DNA from 3 places in the Abyssisolibacter sp. ZYX002 genome. Region 1 is predicted to be linked to each of the others. Evidence: riboswitches for the same ligand, from Rfam matches in the RefSeq annotation. Region 1 holds a riboswitch; each other region holds the start of a gene.
What was found. Region 1 has a riboswitch for thiamine pyrophosphate ahead of thiW (energy coupling factor transporter S component ThiW). Riboswitches for the same ligand answer to the same signal wherever they lie in the genome.
Positions count from the first base shown of each region.

Region 2: linked by a shared signal. The riboswitch ahead of thiT (energy-coupled thiamine transporter ThiT) and the one ahead of thiW (energy coupling factor transporter S component ThiW) in region 1 are both predicted to bind thiamine pyrophosphate.
Region 3: linked by a shared signal. The riboswitch ahead of thiM (hydroxyethylthiazole kinase) and the one ahead of thiW (energy coupling factor transporter S component ThiW) in region 1 are both predicted to bind thiamine pyrophosphate.

Region 1 is NZ_JARMXH010000001.1:141,128-152,231, reverse strand. Features, by position in the region: gene P3X86_RS00640 (M4 family metallopeptidase) at 1-1,968, shown strand, start outside; gene P3X86_RS00635 (DUF5698 domain-containing protein) at 2,024-2,479, opposite strand; gene P3X86_RS00630 (ABC-F family ATP-binding cassette domain-containing protein) at 2,988-4,883, shown strand; gene P3X86_RS00625 (hypothetical protein) at 5,115-5,258, opposite strand; gene P3X86_RS00620 (acetate uptake transporter) at 5,386-6,000, opposite strand; gene thiC (phosphomethylpyrimidine synthase ThiC) at 6,275-7,582, opposite strand; gene thiW (energy coupling factor transporter S component ThiW) at 7,622-8,143, opposite strand; TPP riboswitch at 8,293-8,403, opposite strand; gene P3X86_RS00605 (hypothetical protein) at 8,472-8,759, opposite strand; gene P3X86_RS00600 (class I SAM-dependent methyltransferase) at 9,226-9,831, opposite strand; gene P3X86_RS00595 (GerAB/ArcD/ProY family transporter) at 10,121-11,104, opposite strand, start outside.
Region 2 is NZ_JARMXH010000015.1:21,548-32,651, reverse strand. Features, by position in the region: partial or broken gene P3X86_RS20560 (glycoside hydrolase family 18 protein) at 1-1,141, opposite strand, end outside; TPP riboswitch at 1,414-1,511, shown strand; gene thiT (energy-coupled thiamine transporter ThiT) at 1,561-2,232, shown strand; gene ccpM (Cys-rich peptide radical SAM maturase CcpM) at 2,565-3,998, shown strand; gene P3X86_RS20545 (TIGR04066 family peptide maturation system protein) at 4,013-5,149, shown strand; gene P3X86_RS20540 (peptide maturation system acyl carrier-related protein) at 5,149-5,424, shown strand; gene P3X86_RS20535 (CLI_3235 family bacteriocin precursor) at 5,514-5,687, shown strand; gene P3X86_RS20530 (hypothetical protein) at 6,219-6,359, shown strand; gene P3X86_RS20525 (hypothetical protein) at 6,431-6,553, shown strand; gene P3X86_RS20520 (hypothetical protein) at 6,585-6,707, shown strand; gene P3X86_RS20515 (hypothetical protein) at 7,023-7,586, shown strand; gene P3X86_RS20510 (YdcF family protein) at 7,625-8,299, shown strand; gene P3X86_RS20505 (TolB family protein) at 8,443-9,669, opposite strand; gene P3X86_RS20500 (HAMP domain-containing sensor histidine kinase) at 9,731-11,104, opposite strand, start outside.
Region 3 is NZ_JARMXH010000005.1:240,676-251,779, reverse strand. Features, by position in the region: gene P3X86_RS15620 (ABC transporter ATP-binding protein) at 1-676, shown strand, start outside; gene P3X86_RS15615 (hypothetical protein) at 676-1,464, shown strand; gene P3X86_RS15610 (GNAT family N-acetyltransferase) at 1,641-2,159, opposite strand; gene P3X86_RS15605 (methyl-accepting chemotaxis protein) at 2,510-4,609, shown strand; TPP riboswitch at 4,659-4,766, shown strand; gene thiM (hydroxyethylthiazole kinase) at 4,845-5,669, shown strand; gene thiE (thiamine phosphate synthase) at 5,656-6,351, shown strand; gene thiD (bifunctional hydroxymethylpyrimidine kinase/phosphomethylpyrimidine kinase) at 6,314-7,093, shown strand; gene P3X86_RS15585 (GNAT family N-acetyltransferase) at 7,239-7,733, shown strand; gene P3X86_RS15580 (HAD-IA family hydrolase) at 7,755-8,387, shown strand; gene P3X86_RS15575 (amidohydrolase family protein) at 8,635-9,951, opposite strand; gene P3X86_RS15570 (TetR/AcrR family transcriptional regulator) at 10,003-10,596, opposite strand; gene P3X86_RS15565 (putative manganese-dependent inorganic diphosphatase) at 10,902-11,104, opposite strand, start outside.

The DNA.
Region 1 (11,104 bases):
CAACAGATTACTGGGCAAGCTAACCAACCCTTTCAATCTAATCGAATTGAACAAAAACAAATCTTAGAGAAATGGCAAAGAAAAAGCAAAAACACCAGTCAAAATTCTGTAGATTTTCAAGTTCATTGGAATAAGAAAAAAAGCATCCCTAACTTTGTACAAGGTCTAAATTCTGATAAAAAAATCAAATCTAGTCAGCAAGCTATTGACTTTGTAAAAAACAATGAAGCTTTATTTAATATTAACTCTGGTAAATATAAACTTAATAAATCATTTAAAGATAAATACAATATGACTCACTATAAAATTATTCAAGAGATTGATGGTATCCCTCTCTATGGAAAAGAACTAGTAGTTCATACCGATAAAAATAACGAAGTGTATGCACTAAACGGTGCTCTACAACCTGACATAGGCATTGATACTGTTAAATGGAGTAAATATATTACTTTATCTGACGAAGAATGTATAGCCAAAGCGAAAGAATTTTTAAACATTGACTCTATTGACTCTAAATTAATATCAAAGCCACAAACTCAGCACTATCTATATGAATTTAAAGACAATTGGTATTTAGTAAACCTTGTCACACTCCAATTTAACGAACCATATCCAGCTAACTACAAAATATTCGTTGATTTAACGTGTGGTAGCATCGTTGATTCATATAACGCTGTTGCAAATGGTAGTGTAACTTGTAGCGGAACAAATAGCTTTGGTGATACAGTATCTCTTAATGGGTATGAACAAAATAGTTACTACTACTTATACGATACTACTCATGGTGCTGTTATTGAAACTTATACTCTTAATAATATTTTAAATGCTACTCAACCAGGAGCAAGAGTAAAAAATACAACTGGTAATTTCAATGCCATGAATGAAAGAGTTGCAGTTGATGCTCATTCAAATCTTGCAAAAGTATATGATTTCTATTACAATACTTTCGGTAGAAAAGGGTTTGATAATAGAAACAGTAATATAAAAAGTTCTGTTCATTACTATGACAATAAAAGTGGTAAAAACAATGCATTCTGGAATGGTCGTCAAATGCTATTTGGTGATGGCGACGGTGAGAGTTTTGGTTCTTTTGGATCCGCTCTAGATGTTGTTGCTCACGAATTTACTCATGCTGTTACACAATATACAGCTAACCTTGAATACAGAAATCAGTCAGGTGCTATAAATGAATCTATATCAGATGTTTTCGGTGTTCTTTGTCAAGGTCCTGTAGATAAATGGTGGCTTGTAGGAGAAGATTGTTATACTCCTGGTAAATATGGTGATGCACTACGTGATATGAAAAATCCAGAAAATGTTGACCAACCTCAACCTGGTCATATGAACAGCTACAAAAATGTTAGCTACGATAATGGTGGTGTACACATAAACAGCGGTATCCCTAATAGGGCATTTTATCTTATAGCTAATTCTTTAGGATTTAATAAAACAGGTAAGATATACTATCGTGCATTAACATCTTACTTGACTTCTACTTCTGATTTTATGGATCTTAGAAATTCTATATTACAATCAGCTTCCGATATTTATGGAGCTACAAGTACAGAATATAATACAGCTAAAGATGCATTTAGTAAAGTAGGACTTGGCTCTTCTAGCAGTTCAGATACTTATGAACCAAATGATACAGCTTCAGATGCTTATGGTCCATTAGTTAGCGGTAAAACATATGAATCTTATATAAGCTCTGAATCAGATAATGACGTTTATAAGTTTAAAACAACAGATTACTCTACTATTAGAATATCACTTACTAATTTAGCTGGTGACTATGATTTGTATTTGTTCAATGGGAATGGAACTCTTGTTGCAAAATCTGAAAACAACAATACTACCAGTGAGTCTATTACTTATAATGGGTCTAGTGATACTTATTATATAAAAATAGTTGGCTACAATGGTGCGTATAGTACAACTAAACCTTATCGTTTAACTGTCACCTATTAAAATTCATCAAATAAACAGCAATAGGAGGTGTCTCACTCGAGGCACCCCCTATTTTTTATGAAATTTTACTTGTGGTAGTAATTTTTCCATTTACTTTACTTAAATTTTTAATTTTCATTGTAGGGTTATTGATACCATATGAATCCATTATGTTCTCTAGTATCTTTATTTCGTTCCTTTTAATAACTACTTCAATTTTATATCTTCTACCTCCATTTAAACCTCTAGCAACAAAGTTATTAACTGTATAACCTTCTTCTCTAAGTTTTTCAGCTATTACAATCATTTTATTTTTATTCTTTAAAAATATATCTACTTCTGCAATTCCCAGTGCTAAACGTTCTTCTATTTTGTTACCAATATATACTCCTACCGTTCTACCAAAAGCATATGCTAGCGTAAAATGAATACCTTCAGAACTAGTTACTTTTGTTACAACTGTCGCAAAAATCATGGCATCTACAAATACAACAATATAAACCGGATTCATGATTTTTTTTGAAATAAGTATAGTTTTTAATGTAGCTAAAATATTAGTAAAAGTCGTTATTATAAATAAACCTATTAACCCTAATATAATATTTTGAGTAATAGTCTCACTTCCTTTCTTTATCTTTAGTTGAAATCATTATTTATGGCATCTTAAATAAATATATTACTGTAATATACTAAAAAATATTTATACATAATACGTTTTGGGATAATAAACAAGAAATGTCGTGTTGTCTCTTGTATTTCTGATAAGTACTTAATAATTTTCGATTTAACGATGAGAAAAATATAAAAAATATAATACTTCTATCCAATTTTATTCAACTATCAATATAGTATATAATAAAATGAATTTTTTTGCAAGATTTTTTTATATTTTTTATCTAGTAAAAATTATTATAGTAAATGCCATTGATAAATGTTACTTACAAATTTATAAAACATCAATTGAGTAAAACCAAGCTATTATGATATAATCTTGTATGTAATTCTTAACAATTAAAATATAAGACAGGTAGGTTAAATATATGAATATACTATCAGCTGAAAATCTGAGCAAAAGCTACTCTGAAAAACAATTATATAATGATATTTCATTTGGTATAGATAGTAAAGATAAAATAGGCCTTATTGGCGTAAATGGTACTGGAAAATCAACTCTTCTAAAAACCCTAGTAGGATTAGAGAGTCTTGATAGCGGTGTGATAACTATGAACAAGGATATTACTATTGGTTATTTGCCACAAAATCCTCATTTCACTGAAAATACTAGAGTATTAGATCAAATATTTAAATGGGATACTCCTATAATGAATGTGATAAGAGAATATGAGGACATTGTGCATAAGCTTGAAAAAAGCAATAACGATACTAATCTTCAAAAAAAATTGATTGAATTAAGCAATAAAATGGATGCACTAGATGCTTGGAAAATGGAAAGCGATGCAAAAAGCATTTTAAATAAGCTAGGAATACTTGATTATAATATGAAAGTTGATAAATTATCTGGTGGCCAGCGCAAGAGAGTAGCTTTAGCTGGGGCATTAATACAGCCTTGTGATTTGCTTATACTTGACGAGCCTACCAATCACATAGATGATATATTAATTAAATGGCTTGAAGAATATTTGCAAAACAAACAAAGTGCTTTATTGATGATTACTCATGATAGGTATTTCCTCGATAGAGTTACAAACCGTATATTGGAACTTGATAAAGGCAAACTGTATAGCTATAAAGGTAACTATAGTGTATATCTTGAAAAAAAGTCTATAAGAGAACAGGAAGCCATAACTAAAGAGCTAAAAAGACGTAATCTATTTAAAAATGAACTAGCATGGATTAAAGCCGGAGCAAAGGCAAGAACAACAAAGCAAAAAGCTAGAATTGACAGATTTGAAAAACTAAAAGAAGCAGAAATTGATATTAAAGAAGAAAATTTTGAAATTAGTGTGGGTTCTAGAAGACTTGGTAAAAAAATAATTAACCTCAATAATATCACTAAAAAATTTGGTGATAACCTAATAATAAATAATTTTGATTACACTATTTTAAGAAATGATAGAATAGGCATAATAGGAGCAAATGGTCAAGGTAAATCTACGTTGTTGAACCTAATTTCAGGCAAACTAAAACCTGATAGTGGTAATATTGAAATAGGCGATACTGTAGTAATCGGCTACTACTCTCAAGAAAACCAAGAGCTTGACGAAAGTTTAAAAGTTATCGAATATATTAAAGAATTAGCAGAGTATATAACTACAAAAGATGGTACTAAGATTACTGCTAGTCAAATGTTAGAGAGATTTTTATTTTCTAAAGAAATGCAATATACTCGTATTGATAGATTATCAGGCGGAGAAAAAAGAAGGTTGTATCTTTTAAGAGTTTTAATGAGTAATCCTAATGTTCTACTCTTAGATGAGCCTACAAACGATTTAGATATACAAACTCTATCTATATTAGAAGAATATATCAAGTATTTTGAAGGTGCAGTAATAACAGTTTCGCACGATAGATATTTCTTGGATAAATCATTTGAAAAAATCTTTGTATTTACTGAGAAAGGTAACATAAAGCAATATACGGGTAATTACACTAAAATTATAGAGCTAAACTCTAATACAGTTGGCAATAAAACCATGAAGGTCAAAGCTGAAAGACCAGAGAAAGAAAAAGCACCCCGATTTTCTTATAAAGAAAAAATCGAATATGAAGAAATAGATCAAAAAATAGAAACTGTAGAAAAATGCATACAAGATATTGATAACAAAATGAACAACTCTGCCAGCGATTTTATTAAATTGCAAGAGCTTTCTGAGAAAAAGGAAGAGCACGAAAATCAACTTGAAGTTTTAATGGACAGATGGGAATACCTTAACGAATTAGCCGAAAAAATTGAAGAGTATAAAAACAAACAATAAATATACAATTAAAAGGGAGCAAAGCTCCCTTTTAATATCTGTTAAAAAATCTTGTAAAATGACTATGGTTATTATATTTATCATCAGGTGGTGCTCTATTACCTACAAATTCATCTTGTACATGCAAATTTCTCAAGAGACTTTTTCACTTTTTTAATTAATCTCTTTATACACCTTTCCAACATTATTTTAGCGGTCTAATTAAATAGATATTAATACTAAGAAATTGATTTATTCAGGAACGTATACAAATTTTAGATTGTTACTATCATCTATCACTTCAGGATCATCTAACACCTTATGACAACCACAGCAGCACATAAAATCAACATATACTTCTAGTCCTAAATCAAATTTCTTTTGTAATTTTTTCATATAACCAACTCCTTTTATTTTTTTACTTTAATATTATGATGGTTTTAAAAGGAATTTTGTTCCAAATAAAAAACTGTCAAAATCTTTGACAGCTTTAGCCTATATAACTTGTATTCTTTTTATAATATTATTTAAATATTCCAAATGGTTTCCCAACTGGTAAAAATTCTTTTCCAAAGTGCCCATTTAGTACTGCTGCAGCAAATCCATAGAACGCTGTTATAGATATCGCAAGCTCTGAGTAAGCTGCTAATTTGTGCATAGCATGTTCAGCTATACCTAGTGTTGAAAAAGATAACCCTATAAACAGTAGGTCTATTAAAACGAATATAGTGAATAATACCTTGTGTGTCTCCATAGCTCCTATAGTCAATACTAAAGTAAGAATCAAATATCCTATAAAAGCAAATCCTAGCTGTTTACCATCTATTCCATCCATTAGCGTTTCTCCAAATACTCCAGCTTTTATCATCCAAGATGATGCAACTGCTAACCAGAATAAACCATATGCTCCAAATGCAGTAGCTCCAAATACATTGTTCTTTTTTGCATCATTTACACATGCATATAACTGTGCAAAACCTCCTAAAAATATAGCCCAAGGAATTATGAAAGCGGTTCCACTTGTCCAGCCTAGTTTTTGGCTTGATGCTACCAAGGTAACAATAGCTAGTCCAAATAATCCTAAAGCAGAAGGATCAGCAGTTATAATCTTAATTTCATTAGTTTGTTTATTGTTCACATTAAACCTCCTTAAAATAGTATACTGCGACATATTATCATATTTTTATACATATTTAAAGGTCTTTTTAGTATTTTATCAAATTTTTTTAGTCTTTATAAATACTCCTCTCGTAATATACGTTTAAATAAAAATAAATAATCAATTACAACTTTTTGGGACATATCCTTATTCATTTTATAAGTGAACAACAAAAATTATAGTAGCTCTCAATAATGTATTCTTGTCTAAATAATAGGCTATCAATAAATATGATAGCCTTAGATTCAATATACTAGTCTCTTAATATGTTAATATCTTCTCCATTTAAAACTTTATTTAAATTACGAACAGCACACATCTTACCACACATTGAACATGACTTTTCGTCTTCTGGTTTTGAACTTTCTCTGTAAGCCTTTGCTTTTACTGGATCTATAGCAAGCTCAAACATTTTACTCCAATCAAGTTGTTGCCTTGCAAGACTCATCTGGTTATCCCATTTTCTAGCACCTGGTAGCTTCTTTCCTATATCACCAGCATGTGCAGCAATTTTACTAGCTATGATTCCTTCCTTCATATCCTCCACAGTTGGCAAACGAAGATGCTCTGCTGGTGTAACATAGCATAAGAAGTCTGCTCCACTTGCTGCTGCAATTGCGCCTCCTATAGCCCCTGTTATATGATCATAGCCTGGTGCAATATCTGTTACCAAAGGTCCTAGTACATAAAATGGCGCTCCATGGCAAAGCCTTTTTTCTAATAACATATTTGCTTTTATTTCATCTATTGCCATGTGTCCTGGCCCTTCTATCATAACTTGAACATTTTTAGCCCATGCTCTTTTAGTCAATTCTCCTAATACAATAAGCTCTTTAACCTGACTTGCATCTGTTGAATCTGCTATTGCTCCTGGTCTACAAGCATCTCCTAAACTTATCGTTATATCATATCTAGCACATATTTCTAATAATTCATCGTAGTACTCATAGAATGGATTTTCTTTGTTATTAAGTCTCATCCATGCAAACATCAACGAGCCACCTCTTGAAACTAAATTCATAAGTCTCGGATTTCTTCTAAACGTATCCGCCGTTTCTTTGTTTATACCTGCATGTATAGTTACAAAATCTACTCCATCTTTTCCATGCTTTTCAACTACATCTAAAAATTCTTTTGCAGTTATATCCTTTAACTCTTTTTCGTAAAAACCTAAAGCATCATATACTGGTACTGTACCTATCATCGCTGGTGATATATCTACTAACTTTCTTCTGAATTCAGCAGTTTTTCCATAATTACTTAAATCCATTATTGATTCTACATTCATGTCAATTGCTACTTTTACTTTCTCTATTTCTCTCTCTATATCATAACTGTCCTTTGATATCCCTAGATTCACGTTTATTTTGGTTCTTAAACCCTCTCCCACTCCTTCCGGATTTATATTTACATGATTCTTATTTGCTGGTATTACTACGGTACCTTTAGCTATTTTATCTATCAGTACCTGCTCACTTATATTTTCTTTTTGTGCTACTATTTTCATCTCTTTTGTTACTATACCTTTTTTAGCTGCATCCATTTGTGTTGTATAATTCATATACTACTTCCTTTCTTTCTTTAGATTTGATTATAATGACTAATTAACATTGTTATTACTCTCCTTACTGTATAAATTAAAACTGCTATTAATAATTCTCTTTAATCCAAACATCTCTAAAACTATAAACGCTATTACTGTCCCACCAAAGGAACTTACCATGAATGGTATAACTAATCCATACACAGCTATTTCTTTACCCATAAGCAACTTTGCTATTGGATATGAAGCTATAGCACCTATGATACCTGTTCCTATTAATTCTCCTATAATAGCTATGTATATTTTCGGGAATCTTTTATATAGTAAGCTAGCCAATAACGCTCCAAACAAGCTACCACTAAATGCAAGCAAAGTCCCTAATCCTAAAATATTACGTAAAACTGATATTACAAACGCTTGTCCTATAGCATAATAAGGTCCTAATAAAACTGCTGATAACACGTTTATTAGATGTTGCCAAGGAAAACATTTAGCTATCCCAATAGGTATAGAATATGGACTTAAAATAACACCTATCGTGGCTAATAATCCGCTTAACATAAGTTTTTTATTTTTCATCTATGTCTCTCCTTCTTATGAAATAAATTTAGGCTTATACATGAAGTATTAGATATAGAAGTAAAGTGATATTATCTTTTATTTCTAAGCATTGTTTTTAGTATAACTTCAAAATAAAAAGCAATCCAAAAGGATTGCCTTAATTTTAATACATCATAAATAAGCTTTCCTCCGCTGGTACTAACCAGATCAGGTTAACAGGGTCAAAGAATACAGTTCTTTATCTCAGCTGACAAACATCAGCCCCCCTAGCCAAAAATTTAAATTAAATTTTAATCAGATATATCGTAACATAAATATAGCACTTAATCAATAGCTTTATTGTATGTTATTTTTTTACTACTATAGGAGATATCCTTACGCTTATTTCATTATATAACTTAAACAGTAGAGCAACTAGAATAATCCTAAGTATAATATGTATAAACGAAAGCATTAAAATAAAATACGCTATTGCCCCGCATAGCCCACATGCAACCATAACTATATTTGATTCCGTCAATTCGCTCCTACAATTACTACATTTTATAGACCACCTATATCTGTAATACATTTTTCTTTTTTGCGTAAAATCGATTGTCCGTTCTTTACATACAGGGCATTTATATTTTTTCATAACTCACCTTCCTAATTTTATAATGTATTATAAACTTTTTTTGTAATTATTTAGGACTTATTTATAGTAAAATTACTCATATCTAAATAGGAAAAGAATAAGTGGCGATATTTCATGAACAGGATAATGGTTATTACTGGTGCAAATAAAGGCATTGTCTATTACATGGTTATAAAATGGTTACAACAAGACAACAATGTTTCTTGATTCTTGAAACTCCTTTATACATACGAATATACACAATAATTACAAGATATTAAACAACAGCTAAGTAAAAAAAATTGCAACATAAATATATACTTATGTTAAAAAAGATATTTATAAGGACAATTGATACTGAGAAAAAAGAACTGAATTTGAAGATATGATAAATATACGGTGTTAATAAAGATCAAAAAAACCATTTGATTTAAGGAATTATATAAAACAAAAATAGGGCTGGGCATGAGATATGCCCTTTATACCCCTATTTCTTCATCACATAATCAATATAAGCTATTTTATACCTTTGACCTTTCCACTCTCTGTATATGACTCTTTTTTGCTTATATACTAACTCCATGCCATCAAAGTACTTATCTCCTTCATCATCTTCATAATAAGTATGTATGACTACCTTATCTCTTTCTTCTTGTTTGTATTCGTTATTTCCAATACATGTTCCTTCTCCGCACTCATCGTCATCTATTGATAACAAGTTAACATACATTAGTCCACCTGATTTTAGTACTCGTTTCATTTCGTTTATCGCTTTTTCTATATCTATCTTTTTCATATGGAATATTGAGTTCCATGAATAAACTGCCCCAAATGATTCATTCTCAAATGGTAGCTCTCTCATATCACCCTGCTCAATATTTAATGAAATATTGTTATTATCACCATATTTTTTCGCTTCTATTACTTCATTCTGGTCTATCTCTATCCCAGCAGTTTTATAACCATGTTGAGCAAACAATGCTAATGGAGGTAAATCCCCTCCTGCTCCACAGTCTAAAACGTTTTTAGAAATATTCTTTCTTTCACAAAACAATAAAAATTGATAGAGTGATGTTTGTCTAAATACTTTCAATGCATTACCTCCTAGTAATTAATATATATTCAATTTATCGTATCTACATATATTAATTGTACCGTATCTATATATATAACTAAATAAATTTCGTCATTAACCTCTTTCTATTAAAGTGATATCAATATGTAAGAAAATATTAAAATTTCTTAATAGGTTAAATATGCTTGTCCCAATATATCACTGGTATTTCTAAAATTTCTTCAAATCTTAGCTTTGCCATATTTATTGACTCTTCTCTAAATAGCCAATCATAACAATTTTCATAAGTTTATACAACACCAAATATTCATATTACTTTGTTATCTTTCTTTGATTCAATTCTTTTCTTAATAATTGCACCGCCAAATATAATTAGCGGCAATATAACCTGAAATACAGAAGCATAATATCGCCATATATAAAACGCCCAATCCACCATCTCTTCGAGATCATCGTATATAAGCTGCGATAAATTCACCATCAACAATCCAACAGGAATCACACAGAACTTGTAATCACTGTAATTAAACACTTTTTTGATACCATTACATGCTCCAAGCAAACACATGCAACATTTAATAAATCCTCCTGCTAAAAGATTGATTGAAACTATTATCTCTATCCGTTGTATGAAATGAAAAATATTAATCTTGTAGATAGTGCTATATGCTGGGAATGTCACAGTTTTATATTCAATTTCACCTAAAACTAAAATTTCACTCATTGTAACAACAAGAACTACAAGACCTCCTAGTAACAACCCCCAACTATAAATTTTATAGGAAGATTTTCTAACACCAAAAGCAGAAAAAAACAAAGTGAAAATAACTAACTCTGCTAGTGGGAATGTAAATACATCAAAAGCACCATCTAATACTGGATTGAATCCATTATATAGTACAGGCTTTAAATTATTAAAATGAAACATCGGTAATAGGAAAAATAAAGTCATTATTACTATTGTAATCATTACTATTGAAACAAGATTGGCCCATCTGCCTAACATTTCTATACCACTTTTTACACCCCATATAGCCAATATTCCACAACCTATCATCGTTGCTATGATAGGAGTCTCAGGCAAAGAAACTGTCCTTATAAATTCTCCAAAATTCCTCAAAATTAACGATGCTAAGTATAATGAAAACCATATGTATGAAATCGAGATTATTTTACCTATAACTTTTCCAAAAACATGCTCTATAATATCATATAAATCTTTTCCAGGGTATAAAGATAATGTCTTAGCATAAATCATCAACATTGGAAATACTAATGCCATTGCGATTAA
Region 2 (11,104 bases), on a different contig from region 1:
CTGTAAGTGAAGTTTCATCTTCGTAGCTAAGAAACACCTTTTTTGCAGAATTATACAAATAAGGAACTTTAGCGTATGTGTCTCTGTATTTTTTCCATCCAGAAGTATTTTCTAGTTTTTTCAGTTCATAATATGGAACTTGTCCACCTGCTTTTGGATTTGATTGTATATCCCAAGAACCAGTATAATAACCAGTAGCAGTAGCATATAAACCATCGTTAGAAGAATTTACTTCTCCCCAGCCACGTGAATAGAAAGGTGTACCCACATTCAATTTATTAGAGGATATACCGTATTTTTCAGTAAATATTTTCATTGATTCTTCAGTAGTTAAATGCAAAGAAGCAGAAGGATCATTTGGATTTTTGTATATAGGTGAATGATGATTAGTTGTTTGTTCCCAAGCACCATGCATATCATAAGTCATGACATTTATAAAATCTAGATATTTACTATATTCTGTTGGATTAGTTAGGCTTATTTTCTCTTCACTTGCAGAAGCTGCTATAGTGAGCAATTTGCCAGTTAATCCATTAGCGTTATAAGCTGAGCGTAATTCTTTTAAAAGTAAAGTAAAGTTTTCTTTATCTTCTGGGCCGCCAGGACAACCTCTATCATATTGATCATATGGATCAGCAGAACGGTTTATACCTGGATATTCCCAATCAATATCAATACCATCAACAAAAGGATATTTTTTCAAGAAAGATATTACGCTGTTGATGAACTTCTTGCGATTTGTCTGATTTTTAGCCATAGAATGGAAATTTTCACCTCGTGTCCAACCTCCTACAGAGATAAAAAGTTTTACATTTGGATATTTTTCTTTGTAGTACTTGTATTCCCCAAGATGTCCTGCTAAACGGTTAGATGAATTCCATCCATCTGAATGAGGAAATGTTTTCTCAAAATCAGCAAAATTGTCAGTAGATACAAGATTATAATTTCTATCTACGGTAAAAAATGCATGATTGATATGGGTAACTTTATTCCAAGGGATATCACCAACGGACATATTCTGGTGATTAGCACCGTAGGTACCCCAATTTGGGAAATAAGCTACGACACGTTTACTTTTGGTAGGTTCTGCAAAAACAGAACTGGGGGTAAGAACCGATGTCACAAAAAGAGATAGCAACATCACATAAGTCAATAATTTTTTCATCAAATTCACTCCTTGTGCTGATATTTTGTTGTAAATGTTAAAATTAAACTGGGTTAGGTAAGAAGTTAACCCCATTATATATTAGACAAAAATGTAATACAATTAACGAGAAGTTACATGTAAATGACAATATAAGATAGTATATGACTATATTTTTACGTATTGATTACAAAAATTATAAGTGAATTACATCATTAGTATAAAAAAACTTGACAAATTGATGAAATTGATATAGATTATGTATGAACAAGAAAAGCTAGGGGAGCCATTAGGCTGAGAAGTTATTAACTGACCCTTAAGACCTGATACGGATAATGCCGGTGTAGGGAAGCATTGTAATAAGATATCTGTCTTACAGTTAATAATCTTCCTAGAGAAAAGAGGAGGATTTTTTTATGATTAAACAGTTTTTGGATGCTGTTAATAGTGGTAATATTACTGAAATAATGGCATCGACATTAGGACAAATACTTACAGCAATTATAGGTATAATACTCTTAATAGCAGCATTAGCTATAGGTAGCAAAAACAAGAAAATCAAGACCAAAGAATTAGTATACTGTGCATTAGCTATAGCTATAGCTATGGTGTTGTCACAAATTAAAATAGTTGAGTTACCACAAGGTGGGGCAATAACTCCGTTTAGTATGTTATTTGTGGTGTTGATTGGATACTGGTTTGGAGTTAAAACTGGTATAATGTGTGGCGTTGCGTATGGATTATTTAAATTGTCAATAGGAGGGTATGTAGTACATCCATTACAAATGCTATTGGATTATCCGTTAGCTTTTGGAGCTTTAGGATTAGCAGGTATATTTAGTAATTCATCAAATGGACTAATGAAAGGCCTTATAATAGGAGCTGGAGGTAGGTTCGTATTTCACTTCATAACAGGAGTAGTATACTTTGCTAGCTACGCTAAAGATTTTGGTTTTGCTACAGTACCATATTCATTTGGATACAATTTATCATATATAGCAGGAGAAGTGTTTTTAACAATAATAATACTTATCATACCAGCTGTTGATAAAGCGATGAAGCAAGTAAAGAAAGGCGCAAGTGCATAGATAAACAATATCTTAATAAATCTGCTACTAGATGACTTTGTCATCAACATAATAGGCTGTTGTAAGAGTTCAAGTTCAAGGCGTGTTAAAATTGAGTAGCAGAGCTTACTTAGAGGTAAGTGAGCAACGGAATTTTAACTACAACGCAGAAATTAGACTTTTGTCTACAGCCTGAGACTCGAATAATCGAGTCTTTTTTTATATATATTTGTCTTTTTCTTAAATTTAATTACAAAAATTTAAATTATTACATGCAAAATATTACAAAATTCTCAAAAACAATAGTGTATAATTTACACAATAGAACATAAAACATGCTCGGGAGGAAAAAAATGAAAGAAAGTAAACCGTTTATTCATTTATTTAAAACGCCATCTGGATATTATATATTTGATGTAAATACCAATTCTATAATAAAAACTAAGAAAGAAGTATATGGTGCATTAGAAAAAATTATGAGAGATAAACCATTAGATACTATAAAAGATGAGACACTAGAGATAATTAATAGTTTAAAAGAAAAAAAGTATTTGTCATCAAATAAAGTAAAAGAATTAGAGCATCCATTAACACAATATGTAGAATCAAGAATATATAATAAAATGAAAAAAATCACATTACAATTAACTCAAAATTGCAATTTAAGATGTTCATATTGTATATATGCAGATAACAAGAGCATTAATGATAAACAGAGAGTTCATTCAAATAAAAAAATGTCATTTGATATAGCTAAAAAGGCAATTGATTTACTGATAAATAATTCTAGAGACGAGCAAGTAATCAATGTAGGTTTTTATGGTGGAGAGCCAGTATTAGAATTTGATTTAATTAAGAAATGTGTATTATATGCAGAAGAAATAGCCGAAGGTAAAGATATTGAATTTTCCATAACAACAAATGGAACATTATTTAATACAGAAGTAATAGAGTTTTTTATGAAGCATGATATATTGTGTTTAATTAGTTTTGATGGACCAAAAGAAATTCATAATAGGCATAGAAAATTTGCAAACGGGGAAGGAAGCTTTGAAACTATTGAAAAAAATCTATTATTTATTAAAAAAAATTATCCAGAATATATGGATAAGATATCATTTAACGTAGTTATTAATCCACAGGATGATTATAAATGTATAAATGAGTTTTTTGTAGATTATGGGTATTTTAAAGAGACAAATGTTAGATCATCATTAATAGATGATTTATTTTTAGATGAAAAAACACAGATTACAGAGCAGTATGCAATAAATTCTAATTATGAGATATTTAAAATGTTTCTAAGCTACTTTAAAAAAATCGACCCAAAACACATCTCACCTATAGCAATTCAAGAATTAGAATCATTAAAAAGATTTGAAACAAACTTAGATAGAAGAGAGAAACTTGTTGATAAGACGGCACCATCAGGGCCATGTGTTCCTGGACAAATCAGGTTGTTTATCAATGCAGATGGCAATTTTTATCCGTGTGAAAGAGTAAGTGAAGTATCTAAAATGATGAAAATTGGGAACATAGATGAAGGTTTTAATATAGATCAAATCAAAAAATTGATAAATATTAGCCAATTGACTAGCGAGCAATGTAAAAATTGTTGGGCAATTACTCATTGCTTTTTATGTTGTAAACACGCAGATAATGGTACAGAATTACTGGGAGAATTAAAAAATAAGCATTGTGATATTGTTAAAAGAGTGACAGATAGAATGCTAAAAATGTATGTACAATTGGCAGAAATAAAAAAACAATACAAAGTCAATATATGATAAGGGGGATTACTATGAAAGAAAAGCTAATAATTTATCCATATAACTATGAGTTTGCATCTATTATAAGGAATGATTTGCTAAGCGAATACGAAATTGTACACTTAATAGCACCTAGAGGGTTTTCACTTACAGGAAAAGATGCAGGTATTGCTGATCATGGTAGTGCTATCAATATAGATGTTAAGACTAATCTAAAAGATCATATTGAAGAATGTGATACTGTATTAATTGCTGATTGTGTTGTTTTAGAGAACTTTAAGAAAACGATTTGTAAAAATATAGAAGATATATTAGCTAGTAAAAAAAATGTATTATGTACCATGACTTTAGAAGAAAATCAACTTAGAAAATACAAAAAATTAGCAGATGAGAACAACGTGTATTTTAAATACTATGGAGAATATCCAAATTATGATGTTGTAATAGATATGCAGTGGAAAAATTCTATATATGAGACAGAGGTGCCAGTTGTATTTGTACTAGGAGAGACAGAATATACAAATAAATATGAGATACAATTAATGCTAAAACAACAACTAAATAATATGGGCTATAAAGTTAGTCTTATAGGAAGTAGACATTATAGTGAACTATTTGGTGTAAGGGCTTTACCAAATTTTATGATAAGAGACGAAGTTAATGAGTCAGATAAAATAATACTATTTAATAGATTTTTAAAGATAGTTGAAAAGCAAGATGAACCGGATATTATAATAGTAGGAATCCCTGGTGGAATAATGACTCATAGTAAAAAATTCACGAATAGATTTGGATTACTAGCATATGAGCTGGCACAGGCAATAACACCTGATTTTGTTGTTCTGAGTCTATTATATAATGAAGTAGATAATAAATTTTATGAAGAAATTAACACATTAATGAAATATAGATTTGGTTTTGAAATAGATTGTTTCAATATATCCAATATACAATTAAATCAGCAAGCATCGTTAGATCAAAATAAGCTTATTTATGATTATATTGATTATGATTTTGTTGTTGATAAGAAACAAGAGATAGATGCAAATAAACATATATATCAGATATTTGATAAAAATGATAGATTAACTTTGGTAAATCAAATAATAGAAACACTATCAGATTATAGTGATAATCAAATAACTAATTTGGGAGGTATGCAGATATAATGGAAAAGCAAAATATAAAAGATATATTAGTCAAGTTAATATATGATTTGTTTGAGCTTGATATAACAAAGATAGATGATTATGAAAACAAGGAGTTATTAGGTTATGACATCAAATTTACTTCAATGCATCTATTGTATCTGTATTTTGAATGTGAAAAGAAATTCAAAATTAATATACCTCAAGAAGATATTTTAGAAGGTAAGTTTAATACTATTAATAATATTAGTGAAGTTATAAATAGATATATTGCCTGTGCTTTGCAGAAGTGTTAAAGATACATAAAGTGTATAACTATGAACTGTAGATCGCACTCATAATGAGTATGATTTATAAATTAATAGGCTCAAAAGGAGGTGAAAAAATGAAAAAATTAGGTAGAAAAAATGATATTCAAGAGAATACAATGCAAGGATTCAAAATACCTTGTAGTGGATGTGGTTCATGTAGTTGTGGATGTTCAGGAAATAAAAACTACCAAACTGACTTTAATAGTGATGATGTTCATGCATATGATCCAGTAGAGGAGTATAGATAGTTATAGAAAAAAAGGGCTGTTGCACTAAAAATTAATGCACAGCTCTTTTTTAGTATAGAAAATGTAGAACTAAAAAGACTACGATTTAGCCTAAAATTGTTTTATCAAATGTAACTGGTACTCTATCTGCAGTATCATATACTAAATGGTATGCTTAACGATGAGATGAGTCGTTGCCTGAAATAATTGATTGCCGTCTATTTAATTTTATAAGAACTAATTTGTCGACAAATTGGGAATATTGTAATATAAAGTTTCAAATTTGCACAAAAAATAATTGTTACAATAATTTAATAATTACAGAATATTCATAAAATTAGGACTATTACTAAAACATAGCCATAATTTACAACATAATATTATAGAAAATTACAAAAAAAATACTATAATACATAAAACAACAAAATCTTCAGACATTATATAGTATAATTTATACATAATAAATAAATGTGATGGTTTATGAAAAATACAATCATATTTTTAGTCCATGTAAAAGAAATAAATAAAACCAAATAAAAGGGGAGTTATAGTGTGAAAAAATTAAGAAAGAACAATAAAAGATCTAATCCAACATTAAGAGCAAACGTTGTTATATGTGAATGTAATAATCCACATGTTTATGGTGCGTATTACAATGAGCATGTATGGGGATTCTATCCTAAAGGAAAATAGTTATATCATTAGATTTAACAAGATAGTTTCAAAAATTGAACATTGATAGAAGAAGACATAGGGGGCTAAATATGAAGAGTTTAAAAAAGAGTAATAAAAACAAAGGATTAACTTTAGTCGCTAATATGTGTGCGTGTGATTGTGGATTTTGGACTATTAACTCATATGCAGAGCATGTATTTATTAGACACTAAAATCCTTAATTAAACGATAGGAGAAACTATAATGAAAAAATTAAAAAGAGGGAACAAAAGAACCAACTTAACATTAGTTGCAAATTATTGTCCTTGTAGTTGCTGGAACACAATACTATTTAAATACAGCGAACATGTTTGGATTAAGGGATAACAATTTGTATATCTATAAGTGAGAGATATTATTGTAATTTATTAACTTAGAATATGATTGTATAAAAATAAAAGATACCCATTAATTATATATTCAATAATTAGGGTATTTTTTTTGTAGTCATTTTAATGATTTGTAAAGGATATATTAATAACATGTTTACATAGGAGTTCCCAATATGGAAAATACCTTTAGTTAAATATATTAAATATATGATATAATTAAGTATTAATAAAAAATACCTAAATTGCTGTTATGATATAAGTGTTAATGAATTCAAAAGCATGAAGGGATTCTTATGCTAGGAGGAAAAGGATGATTGTAGATGAAAAAAAGCTTTATGAATTTACTCGTAAATATTTTAGAAGCATGCATATACAGCATTATACTATTTTACTTTCTCTATTAGCATTATTATCCTATTTGACAAATAACAATGAATTTGATGTAGTTAATATTCTTATAACAATAACAGTTGGTATTGTTGCAGTTTTCTTATTTCCAGATTATTTAAAAGCAGAAACAAACAAATCTATCAAAGAATTCTACCAAACTAAATATGATTATGAAAATAAAATAGCAATAGTTTGTAATATTAAAAAGATTGACGGACCAACTTTTGGAGTATTAGTAGTAGATAGCGATGGTATGTCATTTGCACCTTTTAGAGATAATTTGATGGATGAAAAATTTTCTGTTAATAAAGAGAAGATAGTAAGTATTGAAATGCAAATAATTAGTATAAATTTGTTTAATCGAGTTTTTTATAGAGAGTTAGGTGAAGGGATATTTTTAGTAGTTGATGACCGCAGGATTATACTGCAGACAGCTGAGGCAAGTAAAGTATATAGTGCAATGAAAAAGGTATTAGCTTTTTAAAGAAAGGAATTTTTTATTAACACAAAGGAGGGCTTGAAGTGATACCCAAATATCCTGAATTAGTGGAGTTAACAGACAAGCAGATACAAGAAATAACAGACATTGTTTTTGGCGAAGATAAAGATGTAGGAAATCATGACGTGATTTTCGTGTTTGGGAGTACGCATCCGTTATGTTATGAAACTACACTAAAAGCGTATAACAATGGACTAGGAAACGATATAGTGATATCAGGAGGAAATTCAAAAAGTAGAGATAAACATAAAGATTGGAAGTATGGGAGTAAATCTGAAGCAGATGCAATATCAAGTAGATTGATTGATAAAGGAGTACCAATAGATAAATTATATATAGAAGAAAAAGCTACTAATAGCAAAGAAAATGTTATTTTTACTAAAGAGATTTATGATTTTACAATTGTTAAGAGTATACTAATTATAAGTAAGAACTATGTTGCAGGCAGACAAATGAGAACGTTAAAGAAATATATGCCAGATAATATAAAAGAGATAAATCAATATTCATACAATGTATATATAGAAGATGGTTTAACTTTTGGAAGATACGACTGGATGAAATATGATAAAAGTAAGTCGTTGATTTTAGGAGAATACTTAAGGATTTATCATTATGGAAACAGAGGAGATATAGAGAAACTTAAAAAACCAGTTGAAGGGTTAAGTGAATATGTAAATTCGTATAATTTAGATTAGATAAAAAAATGGATTGTTTGTACAATCTATTTTTTTATTTGATAGAGAATGAAATCCTTGATTAGAAGGCGGGGTTCATATATACAGTGCTACCATATATATAGGTAGCACTGATAAAGTAAGCAAATAAAAATAAACTTAGTTTACTTAAAACTAATATAATTTAGCGCTCTAGTATTAGATTCATAGAATACTAATTTCTTGCTGTCATTTGACCATTTATATGATGTAGCAAATGAATTTTTCTTAACATAGGAGATGTTATGCAGTCCATTTTTATCAATATTTGCAACATATATATCATTATCATATTCAAATGTATCTTCTTTTCTAATAGATTGTGAAACAGAGTAAACAATTTTATTTTGATCTGGTGCTATACTAAAATTTATACCATCAGAAGCAAACAGCTTGCTTATTTTATGTGTGTTAATATCATATAAATACAATCCACTTACACTCTCTACTAGTGCATCAAAAACAACAGTGTTATTATTAAGAAATTGAAAGTTATGCAGTGCATTTTGAGCTTGTGTTTTTGTCGTAGTATCTAATTCTAATATGCTCGTTATTGATTCTGTTTTGGTATCTAGATGGTAAAGACCAATTTTTTCAGTATTTTTTACATTTTTTCTACCAATGAAGTAGATGCTTTTTCCGTTTGTGCTATAATATTGGCCATTATTAACATAGCTAATTCTATCATTTAGGTTAATATTTTTTTCTATATTTCCCGTTTTATTTATAATATAGAATGTATGATTTGCTTTGTTGTATTTAATTAAAAAATTACTATCTTCAGTCCAATTTCCAATTAGGTAACTATATTGATTATCGTTAACACTATTATTTAGTGATTTTAGTTTGTATTCATTTGTTTTTCCAGAGTATATTTCATATATATAATTTTTATCATTTTTCATAAAATCTATATATTTTCTATCAGGGGAATAGCCCGAATTAGAAGTTATATCAAATACTTTGAGATTTGTTAAATTATATTTTGGAATAGAAGGGTTAGGATTATCTATTTCAATCTGATATGTACTTCCAGATAGCTTCCTGTGTAGCTCAATTTCTTTATCGTGGGTGCAATTATCTAACTGAGTTTTTATCTTATCGTATTCTTTGTTCATTCCTAAGATTATACGATTTTCTCCATCAAAATGCAAGAGGGCAGTTACATTTTTCAAATTTACAAAGTTTCGTAATTGTACAACATCTATTGTATTTTCTATCTCATACTCTTTTTTGCTCAATACAATAGTTTTATCTTTATACAAAATATTTGAAGAACTAATTAAATAACCTACAGCAACTATACTCAGTATAAAAATTGGTAGTAATAATTTTATGATTTTTCTTTTCATGTTTTTCCTCCATTTATATTATGAATATATTCATATAATAAAACATTGATATATATATCTTTTAAATAGATGTTGTCAAATTGTAAACATTTAAAGGAATTTTCAATTTTACTTTAGTTCCTATGCCTTTTTTACTATCTATGGAAATAGTACCCTTATGTTTACTGATAATTAATTTTACAATGTATAGTCCTAAGCCACTGCTTTCTCTTTTGCTTTTATTTACTCTGTAAAAGGGCTTATAGAGATTATCTAAATTTTCATTATCAATTCCGATTCCATTATCTTCGATTGTTATAACACAATATTCAAGCTTTTTATATAGCTTAGTAGAAATACAACCATTGGTATCTGTATATTTAATTGCATTGTCTATAATATTAGCAAATGACTGGCGTATTCTGAAATCATCACATATTACTGTTATATCATTAGCGATATCTGTAGATATTTTGATACCTTTTTCCTTTGCTTTTATTGTCATATCGTTTATGATATCTTTCAATATATTAGATATATTATGTTTAGAGAAATTATATTTCATTTTTGAGTCCGATTTAGCAATATTTAAAATATCTAAAACTAGAGTATTCATTCTAGTTGATTCATTCATTATTTTTCCTAAAGTAGAATATACAAAGGTTTTATCTTCTAAGTCATGATCATTTAAGATCTGGCAGTATCCTGAAATGATAGTCAATGGAGTTTTTAATTCATGGGTTACATTGTCAAAAAATAGTTTTCTATATTGATACATACGAACAAGATTGTTTCTCTCCACTTGCAGTTCGTTTAGTTGTTGTTTTATTTTATTTTTCATTATATTAAAATTGTCACCAAGTTCTTCAAATTCATCATTAGTTTTGATTTCAATGGAGTGATTATAATCTCCTTCTGCTATTTTGGTAGTTGCGTTGCTTAGTTTAACAATAGGTCTAGTTATTTTTTTAGAAAGTAAAAAGATAAATATAAAAAGGCATAGAAATGCAAAAATTAAAGATAAATTTATATATTTTATTAGAGTAATGCTTGTTTCATTTATATGGGTATAATCAAAGATATATCTTATAATACCTACATTTTTATGATTAATTACTAAAGGAACGCAGGAAGAAACGAAAAGCTGATTGTTGTTATGTATAAGGGTATATGCACTATTTTTCTTTAATGCAGCTTTAAAATCATCACCTGAATTCATGATCTCATCTACATTTCCATTATCATATATTGAGTCAAATAAAAAGTTGCCGTTATTAGAATAAATGATAAAACGTTCTTCGAATTTGTTTGATAATACAGTACCTATATTAGATACATTCTCAGCAAAGGCTTTAGGATTAGCTGATATTCCATTTGATTTAAGATATTGTATCAAATAAAGAGATATGTTGTACGAATGTTTAGCTATATCTTCTTTTATAATTTGATTATTATT
Region 3 (11,104 bases), on a different contig from region 1:
GAATTTATATTGGAGACTTACTCCTAGGGAAAATCTAAGGTATTTTGCAGGGCTTAGAGGCATAGGAGGAAAGAAAATTGAGAAAGAAATAGATAGGCTTTTAGATATGTTTAATTTGGGAGACAAAAAAGATATTGTAGTTAATAAACTTTCAAGAGGAATGAGGCAAAAAACAGCCATAGCAATGACATTAATATGTGATACAGATATCATATTGTTAGATGAACCGACTTTAGGTTTAGACATTAGTAGTTTTATAGACATAAAAGATATACTTAGAGATATCGCATCAGGCATGAATAAGACTATACTTCTAAGTACTCATAATATGGATTTAGTAGAAGAAGTTTGTGACGATGTTGTGATCTTGAATAAAGGTAAGCTTGTCACTGTAGATTCAGTAAGTAGTCTGAAAGACATGTTTAAAAGTAAAACTTATGAGATAGTTTTATCTAATGCTATTAGCGATGATGAGAAGCAAGCGTTGTTAGAAGAAAGTAAGAAATTTTATTTTACAGATGACTTAACTGTAGAAGTAGATATAATGAGTACGGAAGAACTGTATAGTATTATAGATACATTTAAAGAGAAGGGTATCTATGTTAAAGAGATTAAGCAAAATAATATTAATTTCGGTAGAATATATTTGAGCCTTACAAATGGAGGTGTAAAATAATGAAGAACGTATATTATTTGTTTAAGGTATCAATACAAAAATCCTTCATACAGACTATTAGATATAGATTTAACACACTTTCAGAAATTTTGAGTTTTTATTTTTTATTCCTTGGTATGTTTTATGGTATAAAAATGTTTGGAGTAGGGATGAATGTCAGCAAGGTCAATTTAGGAAACACACTAGAAGGGTTTGTAGTAGGCTATTTCTTGTGGACTATTATGATTATGGTTTATTCGGATACAGCACATGGTATAATTTCGGATGCTAATAGAGGTACACTAGAGCAAATTAGTATGTCAAATGCTAGACTTCAAAATGTACTAGTAATACGAAGCCTTAGTAATCTTATAGTTAATTTAATAATTTGTTTTATCGTTTTAATATGTGTAATGGAAACAACAGGATACTGGTTAGATATAAATATATTATTATTATTACCAATTATTATAATAGGTATATTTAGTATGTTAGGGATAGGGCTGATATTTGGAGGACTAGCACTTATATTTAAAAAAATACAGTCATTACTGAATGTTATACAATATTTTTTGATTGCACTAGTTTTACCAAGTAAAGGAAGTATACTAGACTCTATATTGCCGTTTAGACCTACAACAATATGTGCATTTAAAATTATTATGGGCAAACAATCGTTATTATCATTTTCTGCAATAGATTATGTATTATTGATAACCAATTCAGCAGTTTATTTTGTTATTGGTATAATAGTATTTAAGAAGTGTAGTGAAATAGCTAGAAAAAGAGGACTGCTCGGTCAGTACTAATAGAAGATAGGTATATATAGGGGGATACTCATAAAAATTGAGTATCCTCAGACTGTAGACAAAAGCCCAATTTCTGCGTTGTTGTTAAAATTACCGTTGCTCACTTACCTCTAATTAAGCTCTGCTACTCAATTTTAACACGCCTTGAACTTTTCTACAGTTTGCTATCTTGATTACTAATATATCCAATACTCTACTAAATGCAATGTTTTACCGGAGTCAGTAGTTACATCATATTTTTTTACTAATTTACCATTATTAAGTTCAGGTATTCGTTTACTTGCAATGTTTCTTTTATCAACTGGATACTTAATGTATTCAAAAGATATATTCTCTCGTGCCCACTGAATTATTGCATTTACAGCTTCCAGTCCATAACCATTTCCATGAGCAGATTTTTTTAGCCATATACCAATTTCAGGATCTTTATCGCCTATATGGTGAAGACCAGAGCCTCCAATATGCTCGTTTGTTTCATTATCGAGGATAGCTAAATAAAGGTCGGTGTTATTATTTATTTTAGTAGTTGCATTAGAAATAAAAGCATGAACGCCTTCTATGTTCTCAGAAGGTGTTGGATACATATACTTAGTTACTTCATCAGTGAAGTTTTTATATAGAGATTCAGCATAGCTTTTATTGATAGGAACTTGTATTAATCTTTTAGATACTATTTTAACATCTTTTAGATTCATATAATCACCCCTTATTAAATTAAATACGTATTTAACTAAACATAATATCATATATTATCCAATTTGCAAATGACATATTAAACAAATTTTGTCGTAAGTAGGACTAACGAACTAATCATATGTATATTATGTATAATATTGCCTAAATTCCACCAAAAAGTTGTATAATAAAAATATCATGTGCTTGTTTATATAACTTTTGACAGTTTCGTCAGTAACGCACAATATAATGTAAAGTTAACGAAGCTAGTACTATTACATAAAATAATTGACATTACATATTACATAATAATAGCAAGATTAAGATGTGAGCATATGGTATAGATAGCATAATAAAGGGAGGAGTAACTATGAAAATCAAAGGACGTTTGATATATCTTAATTTAGCAATAATAGTAATTATATCAGGGGCAATTATGGGATACTTAACATTTAGTTCGTATACAAACATTAGAGAAAGCACTATAAAGTCTATATCACAACAAACGGATTATGTGGCTGCAGAAATGGAATCAGTACTAGATGATGCAGTGCATGATGCAAAGGCATTAGCTGATATCTTAAAAAACTTGAAAAAAAGTGGAAGTACAGATCGAAGCTTAGTTAAACAGCTACTTAAAGAGAAACTAGAGAGTAACGAAAACTATTTGTATGCATGGGCAGCTTTTGAACCTAATGCATTTGATGGTCAAGATTCATTACATATCAATGGTGAAGGCTGTGATTCACAAGGAAGATTTATTCCGTCATGGGCAAAAATTGGAGGCAAACTTACATTTAAAAAGACCAGTAAAGTAGATGAGAATGATTATTATCTAGTTCCTAAAAAAACAAAAAGAAGCTTTATAGCCAAGCCAGAGCAATATGAGTTAGGTGGAGAAGAGGTTACTGTGGTAACATTTTCAGAGCCCATTGTAATAAACGGTAGATTTGTAGGAGTAGCTGGAGTTGATATATCTTTAAAGAAATTGACAGAGATAAACTCAGAAGTTAAGTTATATGAAAACGGATTTGGAAGATTAGTAAATAACGAAGGTACTGTATTAGCACATAGAGATGAAGGAAAGGTTAACCAAATAGGCAAAGAGTTTGGATTAGAAGCGGGAAATAGTTATTTAGCTAAGATAAACAATGGAGAGAAATTCTCAAACAATGATTTATCTGATAGTATTGGACAAGATGTAAAATGTTTTTATTCACCAATTAATTTTGAAGGTAGTGACCTAAAATGGTCATACAATATAATAGTGCCTACAGACGAGATGATGGCATCAACAAGAAAGAGCATACTAATAACAACTATACTTGCAGTAGTAGCTACATTGATTATGGCAGGAGTCATGTACTACAACAGCCAATACATAGTGAAATCAATAGATGTAATGTCCGATGTTGTAAATAAACTTGCAGGATATGATTTAAGCTATGACGAAAAGCATAAAGCAAATATACTCGTAAAAAGGAAAGATGAAACAGGAGATATGACACGTGCTTTAGGAAAGATGTGTATGAATTTTACCGAATTGATAAAAAAGGTACAGGAAGTTACATCTCACTTATCAGCATCTAGTGAAGAGCTAACAGCTACTTCAGAGGAAACTTCAACTAGTTCTCAAGAGGTAGCAAGGACTATAGAAGAATTATCTAGAGGAGCTATGTCTCAAGCACAAGATACTGAGATAGGAGCAAGTAAGATAAATGAATTAGGAGATTTGATCAAACAAAATCAAGAGCTTATGGAGGAAGTAAATAAATCCTCTGAAAATGTATCAAGCTTAATAAGTGAAGGATTAGAAGTAGTAGAAGAATTGACAGAAAAGACCCACCAAAGTGGTATTGCAGCTAATGAGATTTTTGATGTTATAGAGCAGACAAATGCTAGCTCTGAAAAAATAGGAAACGCAAGTCAATTGATAGCTTCAATAGCAGAACAAACTAATTTACTTGCACTAAATGCGGCCATTGAAGCAGCAAGAGCAGGAGAAGCAGGTAAAGGATTTGCTGTTGTGGCAGAGGAAATAAGGCATCTTGCAGAACAATCAACCAATTCAACAGTTGAGATAGACACGATAGTTAATGAACTAATAGACAACTCAGCAAAAGCGGTACAAAAGATTAAGGAAGTTGGGGAGATTGTAGATAAGCAAGCTGAATGTGTTGGAAAGACAGAAAGTAAGTATAAAGATATAACTGGTGCTATAATAAAAACAGAGGAAGCTATAGGTAAAATCAATACATCAGTGGAAGAAATGAATACTAAAAAAGCAGATATACTAGAAATAGTTCAATCACTATCAGCAATAGCCGAGGAAAATGCAGCAGGAACAGAGGAAGCGTCAGCATCAACAGAAGAACAATTGGCATCTATACAACAAGTTGCTAGCTCAAGTGAAAGCTTATCGGAATTAGCACAAGGTTTACAGGAGACGATTTCTCAATTTAAATTATAAATTTTATTAGCTGGTTGACAGTAATTAATATATATGATATCTTATAGTCAACCTGAATAAGGGGAGCTTGTTTAGCAGGCTGAGAGGAAGTAATCTAACTTCGACCCATAACCTGATTTGGATAATGCCAACGTAGGGAACATTAGAGAAAAATAATGGGAGATACTAATACATTGGTATAAAGTATCTCTCATTTTTTATTGTAGTCGCAAAATAAAAGATTAGGAGGATAAATATGTACAAAGATATATTTATGAATGTAAGAGTTAAGTCACCGTTAGTTCATTGTATTACAAACTATGTTACAGTAAATGATTGTGCAAATGTTATACTAGGATGTGGAGGATCACCAATTATGGCAGATGACATATCAGAAGTAGAAGAGATTACTTCTATATGTAATTCGCTTGATATAAATATTGGTACATTAAACGTTAGAACGATTAAATCAATGATTGCAGCTGGAAAAAGATCTAATCAATTATCTCATCCTGTAGTTTTAGATCCAGTAGGAACAGGAGCATCAATTCTTAGAACTTCTACTACATTTAAATTGTTAGAAGAGATAAAATTTGATGTCATAAGGGGTAACATATCAGAGATTAAAACCATATCACAGGGCAGTGGAAATACAAAAGGCGTTGATGCTGATGTATCAGATATAGTAACAGAAGATAATATAGATGAGGTAATATCATTTAGCAAAGAACTTAGCAAAAAAACAGGAGCAATAATAGTTATAACGGGTGCGATAGATATTGTCTCTGATAGTAAAGAATCGTATATAGTCAGAAATGGACACCCAATGATGTCAAAAATAACAGGAACAGGATGTATGTTAACAGCATTGATAGCTACATATTGTGGAGCTAACAAAGATAATATTTTAAAAGCTACTGCTTTAGCAGTGGGTGTGATGGGTCTGAGCGGAGAACTTGCTCATAAAAAAGTTATAGATAATAATGGAGGAACATCCTCCTATAGAATGTTTTTAATAGATGAAATAAGCAAGATGGAATTTAAAAGTCTTGAAGGAGGACTAAAAATTGAAAGTAGATAAAAAAGCCATGAGGCTCTATGCCGTAACAGATAGAACATGGCTAAACGAGAACACACTACAAAGCCAAGTAGAACAATCGATAGTAGGAGGAGCAACTTTTATACAGCTTAGAGAAAAGAACTTAGAGTATGAGTCATTTTTAAAGCTTGCTAAAGAGGTGAAGCAGGTGACAGATAAGCATAAGATACCATTTGTAATAAATGATAATATAGAGATAGCAATAGCTTGTAAAGCTGATGGTGCACATATAGGTCAAAGTGATACATCAGTTAAAGAATCTCGTATTAAAATAGGTAAAGATAAAATACTAGGCGTGTCAGTGCAGACAGTGAAGCAAGCGTTGATAGCTCAGGAAAATGGAGCAGACTATCTTGGAGTAGGTGCTGTATTTAAGACAAATACAAAATCGGATGTAAATGATGTTGATATAGAAACATTAAGAAAAATTTGTGAAGCAGTAAATATACCAGTTGTAGCAATTGGAGGTATAAACAAAGATAATGTTTTAAAATTGAGAGAAAGTAAGGTAGATGGTATTGCTGTGATATCAGCGATATTCTCAAAGGAAAATATAGAATTAGCATCAAAAGAATTGAGGGTTTTGTCAGATGAAATGGTGAATAACTATGTTATGGAGGATGAATATGTACAAAGTGTTAACTATTGCAGGCTCAGATTGTAGTGGGGGCGCTGGAATACAGGCAGACATAAAAACAATTACAGCACACAAGATGTATGGCATGAGTGTCATAACAGCTTTAACAGCACAAAATACTACTGGAGTATATGATGTAATGGATGTAACTAGCAAGCTAGTCTCAAAGCAGCTTGATTGTATATTTACAGATATACGTCCAGATTCAGTAAAAATTGGGATGGTATCTAGTATAGATATAATCAATGCTATAGTAAAAAAAATAAGTGAATACAATGCTAAAAATATAGTAGTAGACCCGGTAATGATTTCAACAAGTGGAAGCAAGCTTTTAAGTGATGGTGCTATAAAATCATTAACTAACTCCTTACTCCCAATAGCAGATGTTATTACACCAAATATACCAGAAGCTGAATGTTTATGTGGTTTTGAAATAAAATCAAAAGAAGATATGATTAACTCGGCAGTCAAAATATCAGAAAAGGGAATAAAAAATATACTCATAAAAGGTGGGCATTCAAAAGATTCTGCAGATGATTTGTTTTATAGTGACGGTGATATAAACTGGTTTAAAGCACGAAGAATAAACAATACTAATACACATGGAACAGGATGTACGCTTTCATCAGCTATAGCTTGTAATCTTGCAAAAGGTATGTCAATATATGATAGCATAAGTAAAGCCAAAGAATATATTACAGGAGCATTAGAAGATGGGTTAGATTTAGGAAATGGCAATGGTCCGTTAAATCACTGTTTTGCACTATAAATAGTTAAATAATATTATAATATAAGGGGCTATTTCCTAATAATAGCCTCTTATACATATGCATTTTACATAGAACAAGTAGCTTATATAGTCAATAATTTAGTATAATGTAAAATAAGAAATAAAATCTTTTAGGGAGGCACATATGAATATAATAACAACAGATAGATTGATAGTGAGAGAATTTAGTCTAGAAGATACAGAAGAGGTTTATAAATTTAGTCAAGAGGAATCATTGAAAAAATGGATGCCAGATCAAGTGTATGAAGATATACAAGTAGCTAAAAAAGTATTAGAGTTTCTAATATCTAAATATACATCTAATCTTGAGAATATTGATTACCCTTATGTAATGGGAGTAGAACTAAAAGATACAAAACTCATTGGGCATGTAGGCTTGAGCAAAATTAAAGAAGGTATAGAGATAGGATATGCAATAGGTGAAGATTATCAAAGAAAAGGTTATGCAAGTGAGGTAGTAAAGGCATTTGCCAATTGGTCAAAGGAAAATCTAAACTTACCTGTACTATATGGAGTAGTAAAATCAGATAATATTGCTTCTTGTAAAACATTAGAGAAGGCAGGATTTACATACCAAAATGAGGAAGAGGTATATAACCGAAAGATATATACAATATAATCATTTTTAGGAGGAGAAGTTATGTACAATCATATAATATGGGATTTTGATGGAACACTTTTTGATACATATCCAATGCTTGTAGATTCACTACGTAGAGCTTTAATAGAAATGAAGATAAATGATGAGTGTGACAATATAATGTCTCTTATGAGGATATCTCATGGACATACTTTTGAGCATTATAAAAACAAATATAACGTAGATTTAGATATATTGAAACAGAAATATGATGGTTTTCGCAGTGAAGTAAATTTAAGTGATGTTAAGCCTTTTCCTTCTGCAGATATAATAATCAAAGATGTATTTAAAGCAGATAAGAAAAATTATATTTACACAAACAGAGGTAAATCTGTGATTGATTACTTAGAGCACCACAATCTAATAAAGTATTTTGAAGATATTGTATCAAAAGAAGATAAATTTGAAAGAAAGCCTTCGCCAGAGGCACTATTGTATTTGTTAACCAAGCACAATATTAATAAAGAAGAAGCTATAATGATAGGAGATAGAGACATAGATGTATTGGCTGGTAAAAATGCTGGGATAAAGAGCTGTTACTTTGATATTTTTTCTGATGATCAGGTGAAAGTAGCTGATTATGTAGTAAATAGCATAGATGAGTTGTATAAAGTTTTTGGGTTAGAAAAATAGGGAAACAATTTGATTATCGTTAATTTAGTCAAGCTCTCTGAGATTAATAAAAATTACAACAAATCAATTTACTAGGAAATTAAAAGATGTTACTCGTAGGTAATTTTAGGAGCTGTTTCTTTAAAGCTTCTACTTAAATTGGTAGAAAACAGCTCCTCTACTGCACCGCTTGGAACAAATATTATTCACTAGTTATCTAGATTTATTAGGGATGATATTATATAAGCTAAATGTTAATAATGCTAGTTTATCTTAAGTTTACTTTTATTTCTTCTAGAATCTTATTACATTTTGCTCTAGAATAATAGATTCCTTCTTTAATTACACCATTATGCTTATAGATTTCATTAAGATCAACAAGGGGGTTTTTATTAGTTATTATTATGTTTGCTTTTTTTCCAACTCCAATAGTCCCCACATCCTTCTCAATTTTCAAACATTTAGCAGCGTTAATTGTTGCAGTCTTGATAACTTCATAATTATCCAAGCCTGCTTCTTTTAATAGCTTCATTTCTTTATGTTCAGAAAAACCTGCAACAACATATGGAACTGCTTTATCAGTACCCATTAGTATCCCTGCCCCTTCATTCTTTAATTGCTGTATAATATAGAATAGAAATTCCATATATTCATGGTTTCCTTTAATATTATTTTTCATGATGAGCTCATTTGATTTCCGTAACAAAAACCTCATTGCTTTCTTATTCTTATTTGATATATAGGACATTTGATCTTCATTTTCAAACTCATCTTTCCTATCAATATTAGCTATTCTTTCATTTGCAATTAGAGTTGGACAGTTCCAAACATCATTGCTTGCAGCAATACTAGCTATTTCTTTTATTTCTTCTTTCTTTAAATTCAATTCTGGCATATATGGATTAAAGAACCCATATAAATGTTCAATAGAATGCATTTTTGATTTCAATGCTTGTCTAATTCCAACTGAATCAGGTACATGTCCAACTACTGGCATATCATAAAGCTTCGCAATATTAATTATATCTTTAAAATTTTGTTTAGATATCTTAGAATAAATCTTAATGAAATCATATCCTTTTGTAAATTGATTTTTTATGACTTGATTAATCTGCTTTTTATCTTTTAGAGCATGAAGGTTCATAAACTTTGGAAAAAACGGATCTTTTCCATCCAATAATGGACCTGCTGTGAAAATCGTGGGGCCTATAATTTTTCTCTCATCAATTTGCTTTTTTAATAATAAATGATTAAATACCCTTGTTCCAAACAACCATTGTCCAAAATTAAATTTACCATAACCCCACATATTCCTTATTGTAGTTATTCCATTAGCTAAATAGAGCTTCAAATCATCTTTGTTATCTCCTAGATGTGTGTGCATGTTAATAAGCCCAGGCATAATATATTTATCTTTACCATCAATTACATTTAAGTAATTACCTGTATTATCAGTCCCTTTACCAATTTCTATAATTCTTCCATCTTTAATAATAACTAATTTATTCTTAAGTATTTTATTATTAACCATTGTTAATATATTAATATTGTTAATTATAAGTTCATTGCCTTTATAATCTTTCATAGCTATATTCCTTTCATATGTTACTAGCTTTAATTATTGTGCTTAACAGTATTAGCAGTCAAATCCAGAGTAGTCAATAAAAACATTACCCCATATAAAGGCCATGTAATTTCTTCTGAAAGAACTATCGTTTATTATTTTTTTACGGTATTCAGCGTTATGCTGAAAATAATTAAGTCCCATATCAATATAATGATATATACACTCATCACTAATGTCTTCGCGAATTAATTTGTTTTGTTGACCTTCTTTTATAAGAACAATAATTATATCTTTTACTTTCATATTAAATTGCTTAACTTCTTTATTTATTTCATCATTATAGTTACCCAACTCAAAACATAATGTAGCGTATCCCTTAGATATATAATCAGTTAGTATATATGTGCATTTAATCATTTTTTGAACAACATCATCAGATAATTCATATAGCTCTTCTAACTCTTCATAACAACGTTCTAGCATAGTTTTACCAACATATTTATATAACGTCTCCTTATCGTTAAAGTACTTGTAAATAGTCATTTTAGAAACATTAGAACGTTTTGCAATATCATCCATAGTAACTTTCTTTATTCCATATTCCATAAATAATTGAATAGAGCAATCTAATATTTTAATACTTTTTCTCGTCATTCTTTCCATAAATTCACCTTCAGATTTGATTTTTGTACTTTTTTTATAATTATAGTATATTTATAAACTTGTGTCAATAAATATATTCGTTCAATAGAATTAATAGAAAAGCATATATCCTTTGTTTTTAATTCTGTTACTAGGTTACCAAATGTTGTGATTTTCACTGTGCTACAAAAGTTATAATATAATTCTAATTACAGAAATTCCGCTCTAAATATCTTAAAGCGGAATTTCTTTCTACTAATTATATTTAATTGATTATCAATTCGATCTAAAAACTGTTCCAAAACTTCAAACTATATAAAACAATACTAGTTACTCTTTATCTCACTAAGCAATTTAGGTACTACTTGTTTTTTCCTTGAAACAACACCTTCAATAAATACACCTTGATATGGAGATATATCAAAAGCTCTTTTGAGTATTGATTCATTTGATGTTTTATAGAGTATATAAGAACCATTTTTTAATATATCAGTTATTAATAATAGCGAGATATATTGATTAGTTATCT